2 linked regions of the Streptacidiphilus albus JL83 genome follow. Each later gene encodes a partner of the first gene's protein in a complex. Links are inferred from orthologs where the notes say so. Each region holds a gene or a part of one and is shown in the gene's direction. Other genes may lie near its edges.

Region 1 (4,995 bases):
CACGGCCCGATCCTGTGTCACGCGGCAGATGCTACGCCCGGAACCACCGCCGTCAGGGCGGATTCCGTCGAGCACCCCACCTCCGGGGGACGGCTGCGGTACGGGCGGACGCCCCGGGCCCCTGGCTCAGCGTCGGCCGAGCTGGAGCCTGGTCACATAGGCCGCGGCCTGGGTGCGGCGCTCCATGTGGAGCTTGGCCAGCAGCCCGGAGACGTAGTTCTTGATGGTCTTCTCGGCCAGGTGCAGCTCGTTGCCGATCTGCCGGTTGGTCATCCCCTCGCCGATCAGCTCCAGGATCCGCCGCTCCTGCGGGGTCAGCCCGGACAGCCGCTCGTCCTCCTCCGGCGCGCCGCCCTCCCGCAGCCGGGCCAGCACCCGGCCGGTCGCGACCGGGTCCAGCAGCGACTTCCCGGCCGCGACGTCGCGAACCGCGGACACCAGGTCGAGGCCGCGGATGGCCTTCAGCACGTAGCCGGAGGCGCCCGCCATGATCGCGTCGAACAGCGCCTCGTCGTCGGAGTAGGAGGTCAGCATCAGGCACTTGATGCCGGGATCCCGGACCCGGACCTCGCGGCAGACCTCGACGCCGCTGCCGTCCGGCAGCCGGACGTCCAGCAGCGCCACGTCCGGGCGGGCGGCGGGGATCCGGACCAGTGCCTCGGCGGCGGTCCCGGCCTCGCCGACGACCTCGATGTCGTCCTCGACGGAGAGCATCTCGTGGACTCCCCGGCGGACCACCTCATGGTCGTCCACCAGGAACACCCTGATCTGTCCGCTGTGCGTCATTTTTTCAGATTGGCACAATTTGCCGCCAGGCACGCGCCCGATTGACACCGATCACCCCGGTTTCGGCCGGTCGAAACCCGGCCGAAAGTACGTGGACGTCCGAGGACAGAAGCGGCAGGGTCTTCCCCTGGGTAACGTTCTCCTGCAGGATCGGGGCACACCTACCGCCGATCCGCGTCCTTGCGCACACCCCGCGCAAAGAGCTGGAGAGGGCGACCGGACCGGTTGCCGGCAACCCCGGAAGCCGGAGAGACCGAGGAGTGAACGTGACCGTCAAGAGCACGGTGGGGGCGCCGACGGCTGCCCCCGGCCACCACGGCACCGCCGCCGAGGCCGGACCCCCGGACCTCGTCCAGCTGCTCACCCCCGAGGGTGAGCGGGTCGAGCATCCGCAGTTCTCCGTGGAGACCACTCCGGAGGAACTGCGCTCGATCTATCGCGACCTGGTCCTGGTACGGCGCTTCGACGGCGAGGCCACCTCGCTGCAGCGCCAGGGCGAGCTGGGGCTGTGGGCCTCACTGCTGGGCCAGGAGGCCGCGCAGGTCGGCTCGGGCCGGGCGATGCGGCCGGGCGACTACGCCTTCCCGACCTACCGGGAGCACGGCGTGGCCTGGTGCAAGGGCGTCGACCCGCTGAACCTGCTGGGGATGTTCCGCGGGGTGAACCACGGCGGCTGGGACCCGAACGAGAAGAACTTCCACCTGTACACCATCGTCATCGGCTCGCAGACGCTGCACGCGACCGGCTACGCGATGGGCATCACCAAGGACAGCTCGGACGACGCGGTGATCGCCTACTTCGGCGACGGCGCCTCCAGCCAGGGCGACGTGGCCGAGGCCTTCACCTTCGCCTCGGTCTACAACGCGCCGGTGGTCTTCTTCTGTCAGAACAACCAGTGGGCGATCTCCGAGCCGACCGAGAAGCAGACCCGGGTGCCGCTGTACCAGCGCGCCTCGGGCTACGGCTTCCCCGGCGTCCGGGTCGACGGCAACGACGTCCTGGCCTGTCTGGCGGTCACCCGCTGGGCCCTGGACCGGGCCCGCAACGGCGAGGGCCCGACCCTGGTCGAGGCGTTCACCTACCGGATGGGCGCGCACACCACCTCGGACGACCCGACCCGCTACCGGATCGCGGACGAGCTGGAGTCCTGGCGGCTCAAGGACCCGATCGAGCGGGTCAAGGCGTACCTGCTGCGCGAGGGCTGGGCCGACGCCGAGTTCCTGGACTCGGTCGAGGCCGAGAGCGAGCAGCTGGCCCGCCGGGTCCGCGAGGGCGTCCGCACCATGCCGGACCCGGACCCGTCGTCGATCTTCGAGCATGTCTACGCTGAGGGCCACGCGCAGGTGGACGAGGAGCGCGAGGCCTACCTCGCCTACGCGGCCTCCTTCGAGCGCGACGACGTCGAGGGGGAGGACAACTGATGGCTGTCGACCAGGCCTTCAACAAGCCGAGCACCATGGTCAAGGCGCTCAACGAGGCGCTCCGCCGCTCCCTGGACGAGGACCCCAAGACCCTGGTCATGGGCGAGGACGTGGGCCGGCTGGGCGGTGTCTTCCGGGTCACCGACGGGCTGCACAAGGACTTCGGCGAGAGCCGGGTGATCGACACCCCGCTGGCCGAGTCCGGCATCGTCGGCACCGCGATCGGCCTGGCGCTGCGCGGCTACCGGCCGGTGGTGGAGATCCAGTTCGACGGGTTCGTCTACCCGGCGTTCGACCAGATCGTCACCCAGCTGGCGAAGATGCACGCCCGCGCCCTGGGCCACATCAAGCTCCCGGTGACCATCCGGATCCCGTGGGCCGGCGGCATCGGCGCGGTCGAGCACCACAGCGAGTCGCACGAGGCGTACTTCGCCCACACCGCCGGCCTCAAGGTGGTCGCGCCCTCCAACCCGGTGGACGCCTACTGGATGCTGCGGCAGTCGATCGCCTCGGACGACCCGGTGATCTTCCTGGAGCCCAAGCGGCGCTACTGGGACAAGGCCCTGCTCGACCCGGACGGCACCGCCGAGCTGGGGCTGCACCAGGCCAGGATCGTCCGTCCGGGCCGCGACCTGACGCTGCTGGCCTACGGCCCGATGGTGAAGGTCTGCCTGGAGGCCGCCGAGGCGGCGGCCGAGGACGGCCAGCGCCTGGAGGTCGTGGACCTGCGCTCGCTCTCCCCGGTCGACTTCGACACCCTGGCCGAGTCGGTCACCCGCACCGGCCGGGCCGTGGTCGTGCACGAGGCGCCGGTCTTCATGGGCATGGGCGCCGAGCTCGCGGCCCGGATCACCGAGCGCTGCTTCTACTCGCTGGAGGCGCCGGTCCTGCGCGTCGGCGGCTACTTCGCCCCCTACCCGCCCTCCCGGGTGGAGGACGCCTTCCTGCCCGATCTCGACCGGGTGCTCGACGCTGTCGACCGCGCCCTGGCCTTCTGAGGGTGTGAGGAGACCGTCATGAGCGTCACCAAAGAGTCAGTCCGCCAGTTCAAGATGCCCGATGTGGGTGAGGGCCTGACCGAGGCCGAGATCCTGACCTGGTACGTCAAGCCCGGCGACACCGTCACCGACGGACAGGTGGTCTGCGAGGTCGAGACCGCCAAGGCCGCCGTGGAGCTGCCCATCCCCTTCGACGGGGTGGTCCGCGAGCTGTTCTTCACCGAGGGCACCACGGTCGACGTCGGCCAGGTGATCATCACCGTCGCGGTGGCCGGCGACGCGGCCCCGGCGGAGGCCCCGGCCGCCGCCGCACCGGCTCCCGCCACCACCGTCGAGGCCGAGGCGGAGGCCGAGCCCGCGCGGCGCGAGGTGCTGGTCGGCTACGGCCCGCGCACCGGCACCGTCCAGCGCCGGGCCCGGCGCACCGACGCCCCGCCCGGCCGGCCGCCCCGGTCGCGGCCCCGGTCGCAGTCGCCGCCCCGGCGCCGGTCGCGGTCGCCGCTGCTCCGGCGGCCGTCGGCACCCGGCCGCTGGCCAAGCCGCCGGTGCGCAAGCTGGCCAAGGACCTGGGCATCGACCTCGCCTCGGTCACGCCCACCGGCCCGCACGGCACCGTCACCCGGGCGGACCTCCACGCGCTGGTCGCCGCCCCGGCCGCGGCCCCGCCGCAGTCCCGGCGCCGGCGCCGGTCGCCACCGCCACCACGGCGGCCGCCTCTGCCGAGGGCGACGTCCGGGTCCCGATCCGGGGCGTCCGCAAGGCCACCGCGGCCGCGATGGTGGCCTCGGCGTTCACCGCGCCGCATGTCACCGAATGGGTGCAGGTCGACGTCACCCGGACGATGAAGCTGGTCCGGAAGCTGAAGGAGTCCGGCGAGCTGGGCGCCGGGGTGCGGGTCAGTCCGCTGCTGCTGGTCGCCAAGGCGCTGCTGACCGCGATCCACCGCCACCCGGAGGCCAACGCCTCCTGGGACGAGGCCAACCAGGAGATCGTGCACAAGCGCCGGGTCAACCTCGGCATCGCCGCCGCCACCCCGCGCGGGCTGATCGTCCCCAACATCAAGGACGCCGGGTCGAAGACCCTGGCCGAGCTGGCCGACGCGCTGACCGCGCTGATCGGAACGGCCCGGGAGGGCAAGACCTCGCCGGCCGACATGCAGGGCGGCACCGTCACCATCACCAATGTCGGCGTCTTCGGCGTCGACTCGGGCACCCCGATCCTGAACCCGGGCGAGGCCGCGATCCTGGCCTTCGGCCAGGTCCGGGAGCTGCCCTGGGTGCACAAGGGCCGGGTCGTCCCGCGCCAGGTCACCACGCTGGCGCTGTCCTTCGACCACCGGCTGATCGACGGGGAGCTGGGCTCCCGGCTGCTGGCCGACACGGCGGCGGTGCTGGAGCAGCCCAAGAAGCTGATCAGCTGGGGCTGACGGTCCATCGGGGTGACGCACCGTCATCATCGGTTGTTCACATCAACGCCACGGGTACTCCTCCGCAGTTCAACCACTGCGGAGGAGTACCCGTGGCTTTTCTGTCCCCCCGTCCGACCGTCCTCTCCGCGGTGCTCGCGCTGGCCGCGCTGGTGGCGCTGGCGCCCGCCCGACCGGTGGCCGCCGTCGCCCCGACCGGCGTCCTGGACAGCCGGCCGCTGGTCTCCAACGGCGATCCCGCGCACCGGATCACCCTGGTCCTGCTCGGCGACGGTTACACCGCGGCCGAGCTGCCCGCGTACCGCGCCGAGGCGACGTCCGCCTGGCGGGCGCTGACCGCGATCGAGCCGTTCCGCACCTACCA
Region 2 (3,875 bases), 180 kb from region 1 along the record:
GATGCGCAACCGCACCGCCGGGCGGATGCCGCTGCCGATCACCATCCGGATCCCCTACGGCGGCGGCATCGGCGGGGTGGAGCACCACAGCGACTCCTCCGAGGCCTACTACGCCCACACTCCGGGGCTGCACGTGGTCGCCCCCGGCAACGTCGCCGACGCCTACGGGCTGCTCCGGGCGGCCATCGCCTCCGACGACCCGGTGGTCTTCCTGGAGCCCAAGCGGCTCTACTGGTCCAAGGCCGACTGGTCCCCCGCGGCCGCGGTCCCGCCGCTGGGCCGGGCGGCCGTGGTCCGCACCGCCCCGCCGGGTCCCAGCGCCACCCTGATCACCTACGGGCCCTCACTGCCGGTCTGCCTGGAGGCCGCCGAGGCCGCACGCGCCGAGGGCTGGGAGCTCTCCGTGGTCGACCTGCGCAGCCTGGTGCCCTTCGACGACGAGACGGTTTGCGCGGCGGTGCGCGCCTCCGGGCGCGCCCTGGTGGTGCACGAGGCGGCCGGCTTCGGCGGCGTCGGCGCGGAGATCGCCGCCCGGATCAGCGAGCGCTGCTTCCACCACCTGGCCGCCCCCGTGCTCCGGGTCACCGGCTTCGACATCCCCTATCCTCCGCCGATGCTGGAGCGCCACCACCTGCCCTCGGTGGACCGCATCCTCGACGCCGTCGCCCGACTCCAGTGGGAGCAGTGACCCCGATGCCCTCCGTACGCGAGTTCCCGCTGCCCGACCTGGGGGAGGGCCTGACCTCCGCCGAGATCGTCCGCTGGCTGGTGGAGGTCGGCGAGGTGATCGAGGTCGACCAGCCGGTGGCCGAGGTGGAGACCGCGAAGGCCATGGTCGAGGTCCCCTGCCCGTACGGCGGGGTGGTCACCGCCCGCTTCGGTGAGGTGGGTGCGGAGATCCCGGTCGGCGCCGCGCTGGTCACCGTCGCGGTCGGCCCGGCCGAGCCCGCGACCTCCCCCGCTGCCACCACCGGCTCCGGCTCCGGCAACGTCCTCGTCGGCTACGGCACCGCCGAGTCCGGGAAGGGCGCCCGGCGCCGCCGGCTCGCCCCGAACGGCACCGCGAACGGCACCGTGCAGGTCGCCGCGCCGGTCGTGGTGCCGGTCACCGCGCCGGTCGCCGCGCCGGTCGTGGTGCCGGTCGTGGTACCGGTCGCCGTGCCGGCCCGCCCGGCCGCCGCGCACCGGCAGCCGCCGGCCGTCATCTCCCCGCTGGTCCGCCGGCTCGCCCGGGAGCACGGCCTCGACCTGGCCGAGCTGCCCGGCAGCGGCCCCGACGGGCTGATCCTCCGCGCCGACGTCGAGCGCGGCATCGCCGCCCAGGCCCCGGCGCCGGAAGCGGCCCCGCAGCCGGCCCAGGACGAGGTCGTGCCGCTGCGCGGGGCGGCGCGGATCGCGTCCGAGCGGTTCACCCGCAGCCGTCGCGAGATCCCCGACGCCACCTGCTGGGTGGACGCCGACGCCACCGGGCTGCTCGCCGCCCGCGACGCGCTCAACCGCGGCGGACGGGAGCCCAGGATCGGGCTGCTGCCGCTGCTGGCCCGGATCTGCACCGCCGCGCTGGCGGTGCATCCCGCCCTCAACTCCACCGTGGTCACCGACGCCGACGGCACCGCCACCGGCATCCGCCGGAACAGCGCCGTGCACCTGGGCTTCGCCGCCCAGTCCGCCCGCGGCCTGGTGGTTCCGGTGGTCCGGGACGCCCATCTGCTCGACACGGCCCAACTGGCTGCCGAGACAGCCCGGCTGACGGAGAGTGCCCGCACCGGTCGGCTCGCCGCCGCCGAGCTGACCGGCGGCACCTTCACCCTCAACAACTACGGCGTCTTCGGCGTCGACGGCTCCACCCCGATCCTCAACCACCCGGAGGCGGCGATGCTCGGGGTGGGCCGGATCACGGCCAAACCCTGGGTGGTGGACGGGGTGCTGGCGGTCCGTCAGGTCGTCCAGCTCTCCTTCACCTTCGACCACCGGGTCTGCGACGGCGCGACGGCGGGCGGGTTCCTCCGGCTGGTCGCCGACGCGGTGGAGGACCCCGCCACCCTGCTCCGCCACCTCTGAACCGGGTCGGGAGGGCTCAGCCGCGTCGCAGCACGAAGCGGAACAGCCCGTCCTCGCCCTCGCCGTCGCGGACGAAGCCGGCCCGGACCACCACCGCCTGCGAGGCGGTGTTCCCGGGCTCGGTGTGGGCGACGACGACGTCGACCTCGGGCTGGTCCAGGGCGAAGGCGGAGATCACCGCCACCGCCTCGGTGGCGTAGCCCCGACCGCGCTGGGAGGCGGCGAGGTCGTAACCGATCTCGGCCGAGCCCTCGCTCGGCGGGCCGTGGAAGCCGATGCCGCCGACGGCCGCGCCGTCCTCGGTCCGGACCACGGCGTAGACGCCCCAGCGCGGCGCGAAGACGCCCGCCTGCGCGGCCTTGGCCGCCATGGTGCAGGCGTCCCTGGTCCCCTCGTAGGGACCGTCGGCGACCCAGTCGAAGCCGCCGGCGCCGCCCGTGCTCAGGTCCACCGCCGACTCCGGCCCGATCGGGTGGAGTTGGAGGCGCTCGGCGTACAGGTGGCCGTCGGTGCTGTCAGTCATGTCGTCCCTTGGGGAGGTCGGCGTTGGCCCTGCTCGGTCGCGGCCATCATGCCGGACCGTCCCCCAGCAGCGCCGACCGCCCCTGGGCGGCGAAGGCGGCCCGCAGCCCGGCCGCGTCCGCGGCGGTGAGCAGCCGGTAGCCGGTCTCCTCGCCGCCGCGGCCGTAGGGCCGCCAGAGCACCGGGTCGGCGACCTGCCAGTGCTCGCGGCGCAGCCCGGTCCTGGCCGTCTTGTGGGTGGCGGTCACCGGCATCTCCGGGACCAGCCGGACGAAACGCGGCGGCATCTTGGTGCCGAGGTCGGGCTGGGCGGCCAGGAAGGCCGTCAGCTCCGTCGCCAGACGCTCGACGCTGTCGGCCTCCTGTCGCCCGGTCAGCTCGACGGCGGCCATCACCTGGTCCCCCGCCACCGGGTCGGGCACCGCGTAGACGGCGACGGCCCGGGCCCGCTCCCAGCGGGCGAGGATGTTCTCTATGTCGGCGACCGCCAGGTTCTCGCTGTCGACCCGGAGCCAGTCGGTGGTGCGACCGGCGAAGCGGAACCAGCCCTCGGCGTCGCGGTGGAAGAGGTCGCCGGTCCAGTACCAGCCGTCGCGGATCCGGGCGGCCCCGGCCTCCGGATTCCGCCAGTAGCCCTCGAAGCCGGCCCGGTCGGTGCGGTTGACCAGTTCGCCGATGGCCTCCTCCCCGTTGAGCAGCCGGCCGTGGGCGTCGAAGCGGGAGCGCGGGCACTCGGCGCCGGTCTCCGGGTCGACCACGGCGAGGTCGTCGTCCGGGCCGGCGCCCGCGCGGCCGACCGCCCCGGGCGGGGCCGACGGATCCTGCTGGAGGTTGCAGCCGCCCTCGGAGGAGCCGTAGCCCTCGACCAGCCGACAGCCGAACCGGGCCTCGAAGCGGGCGGCGTCGACCGCGCCGGCCTCGGTGCCGAAGCCGAGCCGCAGCGGCGAGTCGGCGTCGTCCGCCCGGGCCTCGGTGGCCAGGACGTAGGAGACCGCACGGCCCACATAGGTGAAGTACCCGGCGCCGTGGGCGCGGACGTCCTCCAGGAACCGGGAGGCGGAGAAGCGGCGGCGCAGCGCGACCGTCCCGCCGGCCATCAGCAGCGGCGACCACAGGCCCATCAGCGCATTGCCGTGGAACAGCGGCATGCAGCCGTAGCCGGTGTCGGCGGAGGTGAGGCCGAAGCGGGCGCGGAGCTTGTTCCCGGCCCCGGCCAGCCGCCGCTGGCTGCAGACGACGGCCTTGGGCGCACCGGTCGAGCCCGAGGTGAAGGTCAGCAGCACCCGGGTGGC

Evidence for each region. Proteins that work in one complex are often made in the same cells at the same time.
Region 2: the proteins of BS75_RS20545 (region 1) and BS75_RS21305 are in contact, whole or in part, in a crystal structure (PDB 1W85), measured with the Geobacillus stearothermophilus proteins. The link is inferred for Streptacidiphilus albus JL83 from one-to-one orthologs. Residues at the interface, in WP_033016213.1 of Geobacillus stearothermophilus: Ile282, Leu283, Ser284, Leu285, Glu286, Phe325; in WP_033016211.1 of Geobacillus stearothermophilus: Val129, Ile130, Ala131, Met132, Pro133, Arg136, Lys137, Arg157.

The regions. Positions count from the first base shown.
Region 1 is NZ_JQML01000001.1:4,732,741-4,737,735, forward strand. Bases 1,207-4,205 are described here. They hold BS75_RS20545 (alpha-ketoacid dehydrogenase subunit beta), read left to right. Parts: upstream 1,207-2,206; coding sequence 2,207-3,205; downstream 3,206-4,205. Other genes in these bases: pdhA (pyruvate dehydrogenase (acetyl-transferring) E1 component subunit alpha), read left to right, coding at 1,207-2,207. Also shown: BS75_RS20530 (phosphotransferase enzyme family protein), read right to left, coding at 1-21; BS75_RS20535 (response regulator), read right to left, coding at 127-786; more of pdhA, read left to right, coding at 1,053-1,206; BS75_RS49410 (M64 family metallopeptidase), read left to right, coding at 4,724-4,995. UniProt on the Bacillus subtilis protein: The pyruvate dehydrogenase complex catalyzes the overall conversion of pyruvate to acetyl-CoA and CO(2).
Region 2 is NZ_JQML01000001.1:4,908,781-4,912,655, reverse strand. Bases 1-2,877 are described here. They hold BS75_RS21305 (dihydrolipoamide acetyltransferase family protein), read left to right. Parts: upstream 1-693; coding sequence 694-2,061; downstream 2,062-2,877. Other genes in these bases: BS75_RS21295 (AMP-binding protein), read right to left, coding at 2,631-2,877; BS75_RS21300 (GNAT family N-acetyltransferase), read right to left, coding at 2,078-2,584; BS75_RS21310 (alpha-ketoacid dehydrogenase subunit beta), read left to right, coding at 1-688. Outside these bases: more of BS75_RS21295, read right to left, coding at 2,878-3,875. UniProt on the Bacillus subtilis protein: The pyruvate dehydrogenase complex catalyzes the overall conversion of pyruvate to acetyl-CoA and CO(2).